3 regions of the Thioalkalivibrio thiocyanodenitrificans ARhD 1 genome follow, and region 3 is predicted to be linked to each of the others. Evidence: predicted binding sites of a transcription regulator. Region 3 holds the regulator's gene; each other region holds the start of a gene.

Region 1 (5,232 bases), 1.1 Mb from region 3:
ATGCCCACCAGCATGATGGGTTCGCTGTGCTCAAGGACACGCACGCCGACGATCATGCCGGTCATGTCCAGGGCCACCAGCATGTTCACGGGCTCACCCGAGTAGGCGGGGATGGGGGCCACGTCGTTGGTCTCGAACAGCAGCCCGATCTGCTCTTCACCCCGGTAGACGGCCCGGGCCGGCGGATCCCCGGCGGGTTCCCCGAGGCGATCCGCTTCCGCGAAGAATCGCTCCCAATCGGCTCCTGCGGGTGCCCCCGTGGCCATCAGGAGCAGCACCAGGCACAGCCAGGTGGGCAGCCATTTCAGGAACATGCCTGTGGGCCTCTGGCGCTGTCCGAAAGGGGTGCTCCAACCTGTATGGCGGCGATGGAGGACATGAGGTTCGCACCGGCACGACAGCCACGGCCCGTGGCGGAGAATCTGGAAAGACGGCTGCGGGACATCTGTTTCCCTCGGGGCGGTGTCGGAGTCATGGCGACGCCGCGTATCAAACATGCGATCATCGTAATCAGCGCACATGCATGGCGGCCTTGATTCTGGTCAAGCATTGTCCGGAAAGATGCATATAAACTGTAACTTCACCTGTGACATGGGAGCGAGAGGGTGAGTGACGACGTCGGCAGGGACATTTTCAGGCGGTCCGGGATCGACTGGGCCAGGCGGCTGGTGGATGAGTACGCCTTCTCGCTGGAGGGTATCCCCGAGATGATCCGGGTACGCCTCTACCGGGTGGTGGGAGAGCAATGGATCGAGATGGAGCAGAGCCATTACCTGCAGACGCCGGGGATGGCTTCGCCCGTGGTGTCCGAGACCGGGCGCTACAGCTCTCGCGAGGAGGCGCTCGACGACGTGCTTCACGGTTTTACCGAGGGGTATCAGAGCGCCGTGAAGGCTGGGCACCGGCCGGATGTGAACTGGCTGCTGCCGAACCGCGATTTCGTCTGAAGGGATTCATACGCGCGCCGGCTCGAGGATGCGGCAGGTCCACTGATCGAGGATATCGATCTCCTCCGGACAGACCGTGTGGCCCATGGGAAACTCGTGCCAGTCCACTGCATGACCCAGTTCCCGCAGCCGGTCCCGGCTGCGGCGTGCGTCCTCCAGGGGGACGGTCTCGTCGTCGGCGCCATGCATCATCAGGATGGGCAGGTCAGCGTTGGCGGGATGGCGCTCCCCGGACAGGCTGTCTGCCAGCACCAGTTCACCGGAAAGCACGATGACCCCGCCCAGGCGGTGCGGGTAGCGCAGCGCCGTGTGCAGCGCAAGTGATGCCCCTTGGGAGAAGCCGCCAATCACCGTGTGTTCCGATACGATACCGCGCGCCCGTTCCTTATCCAGCAGCGCCGTGATGCGCTGGGCACTCTCCTCGATGCCGGCACGGTCCTCGGGCACCTCCGCAGGATCCCCTGTCACGTCGAACCAGGCCCGCATGGGTTGCCCCCTGTTGACGGTGATGCGCCGCAGAGGCGCGTTGGGCGCCAGGTAATGCAGGCCCAGTTCGCGTGACTTCTGCATGTTGGTGATGATGGCGTCCATGTCCGTGGCGTTCACGCCGAGTCCGTGCAGCCAGACGGTGCAGGCTACCAGTTCCGGGCGGGTGTACAGCTCGATGAGGTCTTCCTGCTCCCTGTTCATGCGCACTCCTGTAAGGGCTCCGGGGATGGTGGGATTATGCCCGATCTCCGCACCGGCGTGCCTTGACACGACGCAACCGGGGTGGGCGTCGGCCTCACCGGCGGGTAACGGCTGGCGGAATACCCGGGCGCTGCGCCATGCGGTCCAGTCCTGCCCGGCGTACGGCCGCGATCAGCACGCCGCCTGGCCCGGAACCCAGCACCGCCCGTACATGGCCCTCCCAGTCGAACTCCATCCCGTCCAGCAGGTTCTTGAGATAAAGCCCCGCCTCGGTTTCGCCCTCCAGTTCCAGATCCCGGTGGAAGAACAGGGTGTCCGGATCCTCGATGCGCGCCGCCAGGCGCCAGAAATCCCGCAGACGGCCCCGAATGCGCACGTCCCAGTCCCGGTCATCCCGGCAACGATAGGCGTGCGTCCGGTTGGCGCGGACCAGAAATGCGATCTCGTTGCCGGTGTCGGCCACCGACAGGCAGATGCGCTTGTTCTCCAGCGGTCCGAGTTCGTCCGCGAGGGCTTGCCCCTTCAGCAAGTGGTTGATCAGGATAGAGAAGAATCGCGTGTGCAGCGCATCCGGAAGGACACGCAGCGCCGTGTCCACGGGCAGTGCCAGGGCACGGCTGCTCAGGGGTATGGGTGGCTGCATGGAGTGACGCCTCATCAGTGCCGTGACGACTTTGCCGACGCCCGGCAGTCTGCTGTATCCGGGGGGGCGCGCACAAGTGCCGAGTTGCCGGGGCTGCCCCGCGCGGTGTCGTGTGTCTCGTGAACGATGGCACCTGCGCCTGCAATGATGCACCCAAAGCGGCCGGTTCAGTGACGCGGCCCGCAGGTTGCCCCGGGTTCAGTTGATCGAAGTCATGGCGGGTGTATGCCCGACGGGTTGGAATGGCCGGGATCAGGAACCCGACCATTAGAGTGGATCAAATGTTCAGTGCGGATCAATGCAGGCACACCATGACGGGCAATGCGCGCTCCGGCAAGCGTTGCATCGATGTCGCCGGCCCCATCCGGGTTCCGGGGCGACCGGCATGACGCCATGGCGCTGACCGATCGGATCCATACCCTGGGTGCCGCGCTTCGGGTACGCCACGGTACACGGGTACACAAGCTCACCGTGAGCGCGGGCTTTGTCTGCCCGAACATGGACGGCACCCGCGGGCGCGGGGGCTGCACCTTCTGCAACAATGCCAGTTTCTCTCCCCATGGGTATGACGGCGGTGCCGTGGCTCGGCAGCTGGCCTCGGGCCGTGCGGTGATCGCCCGGCGCACCGGTGCGCGGCACTACCTGGCTTACTTCCAGGCCTACACCAACACCTACGCGGAACTGGAGCGTTTGCGGGCCCTGTACGACGAGGCCCTGGCGCAGCCCGGGGTCCTCGGTCTGGCCATCGGCACCCGCCCCGATTGCGTACCGGACCGGGTGCTGGATCTGCTGGCGGCCTACCGGGACCGTGGCCACGCAATCTGGCTGGAGCTGGGCCTGCAATCCGCCTTCGATGAAACCCTGGCGCGGGTCAACCGGGGACACGGTTTCGGCGAGTATCTGGATGCGGTGCACCGCGCCCATGCCCGGGGTCTCGATGTGTGCACCCACCTGATCATCGGCCTGCCGGGGGAAACCGATGGTCACGCCCGCGAAACCCTGACACGTGTGCTGGAGGCCGGTACAGAGGGGATCAAGCTGCATCCCCTGCACGTGGTGCGTGGCACCCGGCTCGCCCAGGACTGGCGGGCCGGCGCGTACCGTCCCTGGTCGCGGGAGGCCTACGTGGCCACGGCCGCCGACCTGATCGAGATGACGCCGCCCGAGGTGATCTTCCACCGACTCACGGCCACCGCCCGTGCCCCGCTGCTGCTGGCGCCGCAGTGGTGCAGCGGCAAGTGGCAGGTACTCAATGCCATTGAGGCCGAGCTCGCGCGGCGCGGCACCCGGCAGGGATCGCGCCTCAACCGGCCTTCGGAATTCACGAATCACGAGGTATCCAGCCTATGACGACCCGACCCATGGAACTGGTCTGTCCGGCGGGCGGACTGCCCGCGCTGCGGGCCGCGGTGGACAACGGCGCCGATGCCGTCTACGTGGGCCTGAAGGGGCGCAGCAATGCGCGTAACTTCCCGGGGCTCAACTTCGACGTCAACACACTGCGTCGGGGAATCGCGTATGCCCGGGCGTCGGGCGTCAAGGTGTTCATGGCCCTGAACACCTATCCGCAGCCCGATGGCTGGGCATCCTCCACCGAGGTGGTGGACATCGCCGCGGCCGAAGGTGTGGATGCCCTGATCGTGGCCGACATGGGGCTCATGCGCTATGCGGTCGACCATCACCCGGATCTGCCCCTGCATCTTTCGGTGCAGGCCTCGGCCACCACCAGCGATGCACTCGAGTTCTACCGCGAGCGCTACGGCATCCGGCGGGCGGTACTGCCCCGGGTGCTGTCGATCAGGCAGGTGGCGCAGGTGATTGACGGCTGCGGGGTGGACGTGGAGGTGTTCGGTTTCGGCAGCCTGTGCGTGATGGTGGAGGGGCGCTGCATGCTCTCGTCCTATGCCACCGGGGAATCCCCCAACTCCTGCGGCGTGTGTTCGCCCGCCCATGCGGTCCGTTGGCAGGAGACCCCGACGGGACGCGAGGCGCGCCTGAACGGTGTGCTCATCGACACCTTCGGCCCGGGCGAGAGCGCCGGTTACCCGGTGGTATGCAAAGGCCGATTCAAGGTTCGTGACCAGGTCTTCTATGCCATCGAGGAACCCACCAGCCTGAGCACCCTGGATATCCTGCCGGAGCTGTTCAACCTGGGCGTGCGGGCCATCAAGCTGGAGGGACGCCAGCGCAGCCCCGCCTACGTGGGCCGCGTGACCCGGGTGATGCGTGAGGCGCTGGATGCCTGCCAGGCGGACCCGGAACTCTTCGTTCCCCTTCCGGAGTGGACCGCCGCGCTCGCCGACATGGCCGAGGGACGCACCCACACCCTGGGCGCCTTTCACAGGGCATGGCAATGAAGCTCGCGCTGGGACCGTTGCAGTACTTCTGGCCCCGGGAGCGGGTGCTGGCCTTCTACGAGGCCGTGGCCGACTGGCCGGTGGACATCGTCTACCTGGGCGAAACCGTCTGTTCCAAGCGACGTGAACTGCGCTTCGATGACTGGCTGGCACTGGGCGAATCCCTTGCCGCCGCCGGCAAGTCGGTGGTGCTCTCGTCACTGGCGCTCCTGGAGGCGGACTCCGAACGCCTCACGCTTCGCAGGCAGGTGAAGCAGGGCCGTTTTCCGATGGAGGGCAACGACGCCACCGCCCTGGGACTGCTGGCGGGCCGGCCCTTCATCGCCGGACCGCATATCAACACCTACAACCCGGGTACCCTGGCGGAACTGGCGGATCTGGGTGCGGTGCGCTGGGTTGCGCCGGTGGAACTGCCCCGTGACACGCTGACCGCCCTGCACGGGGCCCGTCCCGCGGGGCTCGAGACCGAGGTCATGGTGTTCGGCCGACTGCCGCTGACCTTCTCCGCCCGGTGCTTCACCGCCCGTGCGCACGATCGCCCCAAGGACGCCTGCGAGCTGGCCTGCCGCGATGATCCGGCCGGCATGCCCCTGGC
Region 2 (5,232 bases), 590 kb from region 3:
CGGCGGGCCTTCCTGCGGGCCTCGCCGTCCGGAGAGCTCGTGCACGAACCGCGCGCACGGCTCGTGCTTGCGCGCCGCGGGTGACGCCTCAGGTACGCGAGCGGTTGACCTTCTTCAGGCGCTCGCGGGCCCGCTGAACCACCAGCATCTTCTCCTTGCGCTTCATGCCATGCCAGCGCCGGATCTCATCGGTCACGCGCCCGCAGCCGACGCAGATATCCGACTTGAGCTGGCAGATGTCGACGCAGGGGCTTTGAATGTCCTTGGCCAAGGTCCGGTCCTCTTCACAGTGGGCTGACCACCGCCCCACTGCACGGCGTCCGACATACCGGACAGACATCCGGCAGGGATACGGTGCGCAAGGCGATGGCGCGTCATTCTAGCGGGAACTCCACCCCGATCTCCATCCGGCATCCGGGCCTGCACCCGCCGGATCGAAATCGATCGGACGGCCGGCTGCGGCCCGTCCCGCCAGGACCGGGACACGGGCGGGGGTAAGGCCCCGGCCCGTCACTGAACGCCCACGTCATACGTTAGACTGTGCGTACGGGCAATTCCCATCACGGGAACTGCTGTTGGGGGTCGATGCATGTGGCTGCGGGTGGGTTGTGATCTGGAGATGGAATTCGAACTGGCGAGCCCCATGCTGCTCCTGCTCAGGCCGCGCAGCGATGCGCGCCAGTGGGTGGCCCGGGACCGATACGCCGTATGGCCCGCGATGCCGGTCACGGAGTACACGGACATGTACGGCAATCTGTGTCAGCGACTGATGGCGCCGCCGGGAACATTCCGCGTGGAAGTCCGATCGGATGTCCAGGTGCCGGCCGGCGTTGATCAGGCGCCCGGGGCGGCCTTCGTCCCGGTGGAAGATCTGCCCGATCATGCCATGATGTATCTGGCGCCCAGCCGTTACTGCGAATCGGACAGGCTTGCCAGCCTGGCCGGTGAGATCGTGGATGGCCGCGCACCCGGCTATGACCAGGCGGCGGCCATTTCCGACTGGATACATGCGAACCTGGTCTACCTGATCGACTCCGACCCCACGCCCGTGTCCGCCGCCGAAGCGCTGGCACGCGGCAACGGCGTGTGCCGCGACTTCGCGCACCTGGGGATCGCCTTGTGTCGAAGCCTGACCATTCCGGCTCGACAGGTGGTGGGTTACCTGCATGGCCTGGAGCCCATGGACCTGCATGCGTGGTTCGAGGCCTTCGTGGGCGATCGCTGGTTCACCTTCGACCCCACCCGCACATCCATGCATGGAGGACGTGTCTGCCTCGCCTACGGCCGTGACGCCGCGGACGTGCCCGTGTTCAACCAGTTCGGCCCTCCGGTCATCCCTTCCAGGATGGAAGTCTCCGTCGACGAGATTTCATCCCCCGGCGCATGAGGTCACGCACCGGAAGCCGGTTGCCACACTCCGGCATGTCGGAGCGGGAACCGGCCCCGCGCGCCCTCCCCGAGGATTACCGGATACCGGCAGAGGCCGCCTGCGCCGCGCCGCCATCGGCTTCGGCTTCAATGGAACCGGCGTCCGTCACGTCGTCATCAGCCGCTGTCGTACCACCGGCCTCCAGGCCGGCGTCGGCATCGGCCACCGTGTCACTGCCGGCATCCGGATCCGCATCGCCATCGGCCGCCGTGTCACCACCGGACTCCGGATCCGCATCGCCATCGGCCACCGTGTCACCACCGGACTCCGGGAGGGCGTCTGCGTCGGCATCGACTGCGCCGCCGATCGAAGATGCCTCGGCTGAAGCAGAGGCACTGCTCTGTGCGCCGGTGGCCATGTCTGACGCGTCGATGCTGTCCGATACCCCCGACGCGACGGCTTCCGCGGCGGCGGACGCATCGGCGGCTGTACCGGCCGCATCTGCGGCGGCTGAGGCGCTGGCGGAAGCACTCGCTTCGGCGGCACCCGCCGCATCCGCACCGGCAGTGGCGGCGGCACCCGCTTCAGCAGCCGCAGTGGCATCGGCCCCGGCAGTGGCAGAAGCAGTGGCATCGGCGGTTGCAGTGGCATCGGCGCCGGCAGTGGCTGACGCAGCCGCGGTGGCCTCGGCGGAGGACGTCACCTGCGCCAGGATGATGGGAGAGGAATGCATCCGGGCCTCGGGGCCGTCGGCGAACCCGGCGACTCCCTGCCCGCCGGCGAGGATGAGCGCCAGGGCGCCCGTGGCCCCGATCAACGGGAGTTTCGTCTTCTTGATAGGCATGATTGACCTCCTGGAACATGTTTACTCTGCGGATGACTCGACTGTGTGCACATACGCAGAGCCTGCAACCGGCTCGGGTTCATCCCGAACGCCTGCCGGCCGCATGGGGTGACCACGCCTGGAGCCCCCGTGCGCTGGCGCATGCCGGAGACGAGGCGAAGCAAGACACTGCCTCCGTGATCCCTTTCGAGGCACATCGACATGCCTGCAAGGCGGATGCCAGCACGGATGGGACCACCTCAAGCGATTGTTTTTCCAGGGAAACACTGGATTGAAGACCACCCGGCGTGATCGCCGGCAACGACCGACGTGTCACTGCGTGACTACAGGCTTTCCATGGAACCCCATGAAACCTGCCGTCACGTGATGTCATCGATTGGCAACACGTCGCCGTCGTGATGACTCAAGTGTCTGTGGGTACAGGGAAAAGCCATGTTGCTGACGGGCAACACGGCGTGCGCGCAACCATGCACGGCCTGACCGGCCCCCGGATATCCCGGACCGGCCCTGCAGCAGGGTGGGCGAGAGACAAGGACCCGCCCCATCCCGGGATGGCTCCGTTTTCCTTGATCCCGGTCATGGCGTGACCGGCAGCCTGCACTATGGTGGATGATCAGGCAGATGACGGCCCGCGGGCCAAGAGGATCCCGGAATGTACAGTTGGCTGACCCTTTTGGCGGTGGTCTTCGCGCTGGGCCTGTTCGTCGTCCTGCTGTCCTGGGCAATCATGCGCAACCTGCGCGAAGGCGAGCGCTTCCGCGCCCGGTTGGCACACCGCCTCGAACAATTGCGCCTGCACCGGCTGATGCGGATGCTGGGCATGGATCCCAACCGCTACCTGCACGAACAACCCATCGTTGACGCGGAACGGCACATGCGCGCCTGCGCCCGATGTCCGGAATCGACCCGCTGCGACCAGGCGCTGGAGCAGGAACAGCCGGAATCCGTGGCCGCCTACTGCGCGAACTATGAAGATCTGCAGGCCCTGCGCGACAGGGAGAAACAGGAGTAGGGGCCCGGCCCTCCGGGCGAACGATGTCGGTAATCAGGGTGGATCCGCTTCCGCCCGGATACGGAATCGGATCAGCAGTTCGTCGGCCACCTGCAACCGCCCTCCCGCGACACTGAACGGCTCGATGCCGAAATCGCTCTGCCGTATCACGAACCGGCCCGTGGCGCTCAGGCGTTCGGGCGTCACATTCAGCGCCACCGGCACCGTGAGTTCACGTGCAACGCCCCGCAGGGTGATGCGGACCTCCATGTCCGGCTGCCAGACGGGGCCGCGCAACCCGATGGACTCGATCACCACCACCGGATGGGCGCGCGCGTCGAGCACCTGTTCCGAGAGCATGTTGCGCCGCGTAGCGTCGATGTCCGACTGCGCCAGTTCCGCCTCGAAGCCCTCCGCCATGCGCCACCCGGGCAGGTCCACCTGCAGGGCCGGCACATCGACCTCCAGGCGCAGCCCGGAATCACCCGGGTCCTCCGCCAGTACGATCGTCCCTTCGATCACCGTCCCGCCGATCACGTGGGGATGACCGAAGCGCGCCAGCGGGCCCGCGGGAAACAGCACGATACGAAGTTCAGAATCCTCTCGGGAGACACGGTACGTGCGGCCCTCGGGGAGATGGAGATCCGCGGCGTCGGCGGGACGGCTCTCCGCGACGCCGGGAGGCGGCTGCGGCACCGCCTGGCAGGCCGCCAGCAGGACCGCCGCGGCGGCCATCGGCAACACAGTCTGGATCACGCGGTCTATAGTGGACATGGGACATTCTCCCGGGAGCCACGCCGGTGGGCATACCGCTTCGCAATACCGCGCGCAGCTACGGCCTGGTCAGCCAGTTGTTCCACTGGGTGATCGTGGCGCTGATCCTTTTCCAGTACACCTGGGCATGGCGCATCGGCAACACCGAAGGGCTGCGTGCCCGCTTCGAACTGGTGACCCAGCACAAGACCATGGGCATGATGATCCTGTCCCTGGCGCTGCTGCGCCTGGGCTGGCGCCTGTTCAACCGGCCGCCTCCCCTGCCCGGCACACTGCCGCCCTGGGAGAGAACCGCCGCGCACGCCACGCACTGGCTCCTGTATGCCCTCCTCCTCGCCATGCCACTGTCGGGCTGGCTGTACTCGTCGGCGGCCGGCCTGGGTGACCACTGGTGGGGCCCGGTCCGGTTCCCCGGTCTGGTGGGCACCAGCGAATCCCTGGAGGACGTGCTCGGGCGCACGCATCAGGCCCTCGGTATCCTGCTCGCCCTGGTCGCCGGCCTGCACGTGCTGGCGGCCCTGCGCCATCATTTCCTGCTCCGGGACGACGTCCTCAAACGCATGCTGCCCCCATGGCGCGCGCGCTGACAGTCGTCGCGCTCCTCGCGGCCCTGGCTCTGTCCGCCGCCGCGCCGGCTTCGGCCGGATCGCACTGCTACCGGGCCGATGCGAACTCCGGCGAACTGCTCTTCGACGGCGTGCTCGAAGGCACGCCCTTCACCGGCCGCTTCAGGGCCTTCTCGGTGGTACTGTGTCTGGAGAACGAAGACCTGACCTCCGCCCGGATCCGTGTCACCGTCGATCCGGGTGCGGCGGACACCGGCAATCGCCAGGGCAACGAGGCCATGCGCGGCGAGGAATTCTTTCACGTTGCGCGTTTTCCCGAGGCGGTCTGGACCAGCCGGGACCTTCATCCGGTCGGTGACGGATACCTGGCCGAGGGAGAACTGACCGTACGGGACATCAGCGCACCCCAGTCCGTGCACCTGCGCTATCAGCCGGGGGATCCCGCGCGGCTCTCGGGCCACGCCGAGATCATGAGACTGGACTGGCGCGTGGGCACCGGCGAGTTCGAGGATCCGGAATTCATCCGCAACCGCGTGGATGTTCGTTTCGAACTCACCCTCGGGAAGTCGGTCGGCCACTGATACGCGACACGCCAGGGACCTGGCGGATACGGGGCCCTGTGCACGCGCCCGTGCCACCGGCGTACCTCAATCCTCCTTCGGCCGGTAATCCTGCACCAGGCGCCGCT
Region 3 (5,232 bases):
CGCCGGAGGCGATCACCGGCACATGCACCGCCTGGGCAAGTTTGACGGTGGCGTCCACGTTCACCCCCTGCATCATGCCGTCGCGGGAGATGTCGGTATAGACGATGGCGGCCACCCCGTCCTGCTCGAAGTGCATGGCCATGTCGACCACGTCGTGATTGGACAGCTTGGACCATCCGTCGATGGCCACCTTGCCGTCCTTCGCATCCAGGCCGACGATGATCCGCCCCGGGAATTCCAGGCACAGGTCATTGACGAAATGCGGCGCGCTCACCGCCTTGGTGCCGATGATCACCCACTGTACGCCGGCATCCAGGTAGACCTGCACTGTATCGTCGTCGCGGATGCCGCCGCCCACCTGCACGGGCAGATCCGGGTATTTCGCCACAATCTCGCTGATGATGCCGGCGTTACGCGGTTCACCGGAGACGGCACCGTCCAGATCCACCACGTGCAGACGCCGGGCCCCGGCATCCAGCCAGCGACCGGCCACTTCCACCGGGTCGTCGGAAAAAACGGTCGCATCATCCATCTTGCCCTGACGCAGACGCACGCACTTGCCGTCCTTGAGGTCAATGGCCGGTATCACCAACATGCCTGTTTCTCCCACGAAAGTCATGATGACCCCTTGCCATCCCAGCGCATGAAATTCCTGAGCAGGGTGAGCCCCGGGGCCGCACTCTTCTCGGGATGGCACTGAATGGCGAAGATGTTGTCCCTTGCGATGGCCGACGTAAAACGAATGCCATACTCGGTGGTGGCCGCCACCAGGGCTGGATCGCCGGCCTGCAGATGATAGCTGTGCACGAAATAGAAGCGGCTGTCCTGGGCGATATCGCGCCACAGGGGATGTTCCATGATCTGATGCACCTGGTTCCAGCCCATGTGGGGAATCTTCAGCCGGGGGCCACCCCCGGCCTCCTGCAGATCCTCTCCGAAAAATCGCACCTGGCCCGGGAGCACGCCCAGACACCGGGTGCCACCATTCTCCTCACTATAGTCCACCAGCACCTGCATGCCCATGCAGACGCCGAGAAAGGGGCGATCAGCGGCGGTGCGGCGCAGCGCCTCGTCGAGCCCCCGGGCGGTCAACGCGGCCATGCAGTCCCGTGCGGCCCCCTGGCCCGGAAAGACCACCCGTTCGGCATCCAGAATCACCTCGGGGCTGTCGGTCAGCGATACGCGGGTACCTGCCGGCGCCACGTGCTCCAGCGCCTTGACCACGGAGCGCACGTTGCCCATGCCGTAATCGACCACTGCCACGGTGTTCATTCTGCGAGGATCCGGGAATCTGCGATGACTGGATGGATGAGTCCGTGCGGGCCCTCTCAGAGGCTGCCCTTGGTGGAGGGCGTGGCCCCCGGGATACGCGGGTCCGCTTCCGCCGCCATGCGCAGCGCCCGGCCGAAGGCCTTGAAGACGGTCTCCGCCACATGATGGGCGTTCTGCCCGCGCAGATTGTCGATATGCAGCGTCACGGCAGCATGATTGACGAAGCCCTGGAAGAACTCGCCGAACAGGTCCACATCGAACTCGCCGATGCGCGCCCGGGGATAATCCACGTGGTATTCCAGGCCGGGACGGCCGGAGAAATCCACCACCACGCGGGACAGCGCCTCGTCCAGGGGCACGTAGGCGTGCCCGTAGCGGCGGATGCCCTTCCTGTCGCCCAGCGCCTTCGCCATGGCCTGACCCAGGGTGATTCCGATGTCCTCCACCGTGTGGTGGGCATCGATGTGCAGGTCCCCTTCGGCGTCGATCTCGAGGTCCATGACCCCGTGCCGGGCCACCTGGTCCAGCATGTGCTCCAGGAAGGGTACGCCCGTGCTGAACTGGCCCCGGCCCTGGCCATCCAGATTGACCCGGGCCCGGATCCGGGTTTCCAGGGTATCGCGGGAGACCTCGGCGATTCGCTTGGACATGGTGATGCAGGAAATCCGCAGGATTGTAACGGGTTGTCATCATAGCACAGGCGCCTGTGCTTACACGCCCTATCACTCCGGGACAGGTTGTGGGGATGTCAAGGCTCGGGTATCTTGAGTATGCGGCTGCCGTTGCGCCGCCCCAAGCCACGGGAACCGAGCGAATGCCATCCTCGAATATCGTCGACCTTCACGGACTCAAGCAGGCCTGCAGCGCTTGCAGCCTCCACGACCTGTGCATTCCCATGGGTATCACCAATGAGGAGCTCGAGTCCCTGGAGAAGATCATCAACCGGCGCCGGCCCCTGCACCGGGGCGACTACCTGTACCGTCCCGGCGACCGCATGGAGGCGCTCTATGCGGTGCGCTCAGGCTCGGTCAAGACCTCGGCCCTGAGCGACGACGGCCAGGAGCAGGTCACCGGCTTTCACCTGCCCGGAGAACTCCTGGGCCTGGACGCCATCAGCGAGGGGACACACCCGTGCGCCGCGCGCGCGCTGGAGACCACTTCCGTGTGCGAGATCCCCTTCGACCGCCTGGAGGAGCTCTCCGGCAGGGTGCCTGGTCTCCAGCGGCAGCTGTTTCGCATCATGAGTCGGGAGATCCAGACCGACGAGCACCTGATGACCCTTCTGGCCAAGAAATCCTCCGACGCGCGGCTGGCCGCCTTCCTGTTGAGCCTGTCCAGCCGCTTCGGGGAACGGGGTTTCTCCCGCCAGGAGTTCAACCTGACCATGTCACGCAACGACATCGCCAACTACCTGGGTCTGGCGGTGGAGACGGTCAGCCGGCTGTTCACCCGGTTCCAGGAGAGCGGCCTGCTGTCCGTGGACCGCAAGCTGGTGGAGATCCTGGACATGGACCGCATGCACCAGGTGGCCGGCGCCCAGAGCGTGGACGAACCCCACTCGGACAAGCATCGCGGATAAAGGCGATTCAAAGTTCAAAATTCAAGATTCAAGAGGGAGGCCCTTCCTTTTGAACTTTGAATTTTAAATCTTGAATCGCCTTCCTCACCCCTCGATCCAGAACGTGACCGGGCCGTCGTTCACGAGACTCACCTGCATGTGCGCGCCAAAGCGCCCGGCGGCCACCCCGGGATACACCTCGCGGGCCCGCGCCACCAGCGCCTCGAAGAGCATGCGCCCGGTGTCCGGGTCTGCGGCGGGCGTGAAACTGGCCCGCATGCCTTTGCGGGTGTCGGCGGCCAGGGTGAACTGGGGCACCAGCAGCAGGCCGCCTCCGACGTCGCGCAGGCTGAGGTTCATGCGCCCGGCCCCATCCTCGAACATCCGGTAACCCAGGATCCGTTCCAGCAGGCGCTCCGCCCGCGCCCCGGTATCGCCCCGCCGCACCCCCACCAGTGCCAGCACACCCGGACCGATCTCGCCCACCGTTTCGCCTTCCACCCGCACCGACGCCCCGGTCACCCGCTGCAACAGGCCGATCAAGCCAGGCGCTCCGCCAATGCATCGGTGGCCCGGATCAGGGCGTCCACGATCCCCGGCTCGCCGGCGGAATGTCCGGCATCGGCGATGATCTCGAACCCGGCCCGGGGCCAGACCCGATGCAGGGCGTGGGCCTGATCCAGGGGACACACCACGTCGTAGCGGCCATGCACGATGGTGCCGGGGATATCCGCCAGGCGATGGGCGTCGCGCAACAGTTGATCCGGTTCCAGGAAGGCATCGTTCATGAAGTAGTGACACTCGATCCGGGCCAGGCTGAGCGCCACGTGGGGATCCTGGAAATGGGCAACCACCGACGGGTTGGGCAGCAGGGTGGCCGTGCGACCCTCCCACTCCGACCACGCCTTGGCCGCCGCCATCCGGGCCACCTCGTCCTGCCCCGTCAGGCGCCGGTAGTAGGCGGCGACCATGTCATCGCGCTCCGCCTCGGGAATGGGCGCCAGGTAGTCGTCCCAGTAGTCCGGAAACAGCCGGCCGGCACCGTCCTGGTAGAACCAGCGGATGTCCCGGGGGCGGCACAGGAAGATGCCCCGCAGCACCAGCCCCAGCACCCGCTCGGGATGGGCCTCTGCATAGGCCAGCGCCAGGGTGGAACCCCAGGAACCCCCGAAGACCACCCAGCGATCGATGCCCAGGTGCTCCCGGATGCACTCCATGTCCGCCACCAGGTGCGCCGTGGTGTTGCCCTCGAGCGCCGCATGCGGCCGGGAGTGCCCGCATCCCCGCTGGTCGAACAGCACGATCCGGTAGCGGGCGGGATCGAAGAAACGCCGGTGCCAGGGCTCGCACCCGGACCCGGGACCGCCATGGAGGAACACCACGGGGAGGCCGCCGGCGTTGCCGCAGGTCTCCAGATGCAAGCGGTGGATGTCATCCACCGCCAGGGTTTCGACGCGGTGCGGTTCGATGGGCGGATAGAGGCTCTTCATGGCTGATTCCGGCAACAGGGATGATCGTCCCGCCCGAAGGCAGAGTTTCGCCTTCGAACCGGCAAGGGATCTCCATCATAGCCTCTCGAACCCCTACATCTCACCACCCCGTGACGCCGACCACCCGACGGGCTGCGCCGCCACGCCCCGTGGCAAGCGGTGGCCGGACAGGAGCCGATCCGGGCTCACCCCGGCGCGAGCGTAGGCGGAATCCTACAACCAAATGTGGACCAACCTCACAATTACCCGGTTTCTCCGGCTTTCGCGGGTATGGCGGATGGCGGATCATCTTCATGGAAGCCACGGAGGGAGGGTCCAGGAGACCCGGACAGTCATCGGCAGGACGCCGGCGTCCGGTCGTGGCAGGACGTCACCAGGGAGCTTCATATCACCAATGGGCCAGGATGGCCTGGCCCCGGCGCCAGGAAGGTGCCGGGGTTTTTTTTGCCCGTCAGATTCCCAGCCATGCATCGAGGATGCCGTGGGCATCGTCCACCCCCTCGCGCCTGAGGGCGGAGAATGGCTGGACGGTCGCCTCGATACCGGCCTCGCCCAGGGCGTCGGCCACTGCCCGGGCGGTATCCATGGCCGGACCCCGGCGCAGTTTGTCGGCCTTGGTCAGCAGAACATGCACGGGCAGATGCCGCTCGGCAGCCCAGCCGAGCATCTCCCAGTCCTGTGCCGTCAGCGGACGACGGATATCCATCACCACCACCAGCCCCGCCAGGCTTTGCCGCTCACCCAGATAGCGCGACATGAGCCGCTGCCAGGCCGCGCGCATGGCGGCCGGCACCTTCGCGTAACCGTAGCCCGGCAGATCCACCAGACGGCGCCGGTCGTCCAGGGCAAAAAAGTTGATCATCTGCGTTCGGCCGGGCGTCTTGCTGGTGCGGGCGAGCGCCTTCTGGTCGC

What was found. The regulator FNR, encoded in region 3, switches genes on or off when oxygen is low (the NO sensors DNR and NnrR bind a similar motif). The targets are predictions, from matches to a motif close to TTGATNTANATCAA.
Region 1: the regulator FNR is predicted to act here: its motif matches at 2,483-2,496, upstream of THITHI_RS0106830 (TIGR01212 family radical SAM protein).
Region 2: the regulator FNR is predicted to act here: its motif matches at 2,780-2,793, upstream of THITHI_RS0114840 (DUF6455 family protein).

The regions. Positions count from the first base shown of each region.
Region 1 is NZ_KB900536.1:1,452,041-1,457,272, reverse strand. It holds gene nosR (transcriptional regulator NosR) at 1-314, opposite strand, end outside; gene THITHI_RS0106845 (hypothetical protein) at 606-947, shown strand; gene THITHI_RS0106840 (alpha/beta hydrolase) at 954-1,637, opposite strand; gene ubiT (ubiquinone anaerobic biosynthesis accessory factor UbiT) at 1,732-2,280, opposite strand; gene THITHI_RS0106830 (TIGR01212 family radical SAM protein) at 2,629-3,630, shown strand; gene ubiU (ubiquinone anaerobic biosynthesis protein UbiU) at 3,642-4,637, shown strand; gene ubiV (ubiquinone anaerobic biosynthesis protein UbiV) at 4,634-5,232, shown strand, end outside.
Region 2 is NZ_KB900536.1:3,130,281-3,135,512, reverse strand. It holds gene THITHI_RS0114860 (class I SAM-dependent methyltransferase) at 1-84, shown strand, start outside; gene THITHI_RS0114855 (DUF1289 domain-containing protein) at 89-271, opposite strand; gene THITHI_RS0114850 (transglutaminase family protein) at 590-1,387, shown strand; gene THITHI_RS0114845 (hypothetical protein) at 1,464-2,213, opposite strand; gene THITHI_RS0114840 (DUF6455 family protein) at 2,866-3,225, shown strand; gene THITHI_RS0114835 (YceI family protein) at 3,259-3,978, opposite strand; gene THITHI_RS0114830 (cytochrome b) at 4,005-4,565, shown strand; gene THITHI_RS0114825 (YceI family protein) at 4,550-5,125, shown strand; gene fusA (elongation factor G) at 5,192-5,232, opposite strand, start outside.
Region 3 is NZ_KB900536.1:2,541,048-2,546,279, reverse strand. It holds gene hisA (1-(5-phosphoribosyl)-5-[(5-phosphoribosylamino)methylideneamino]imidazole-4-carboxamide isomerase) at 1-595, opposite strand, end outside; gene hisH (imidazole glycerol phosphate synthase subunit HisH) at 616-1,272, opposite strand; gene hisB (imidazoleglycerol-phosphate dehydratase HisB) at 1,329-1,922, opposite strand; gene fnr (fumarate/nitrate reduction transcriptional regulator Fnr) at 2,087-2,851, shown strand; gene dtd (D-aminoacyl-tRNA deacylase) at 2,936-3,373, opposite strand; gene pip (prolyl aminopeptidase) at 3,370-4,320, opposite strand; gene yihA (ribosome biogenesis GTP-binding protein YihA/YsxC) at 4,772-5,232, opposite strand, start outside.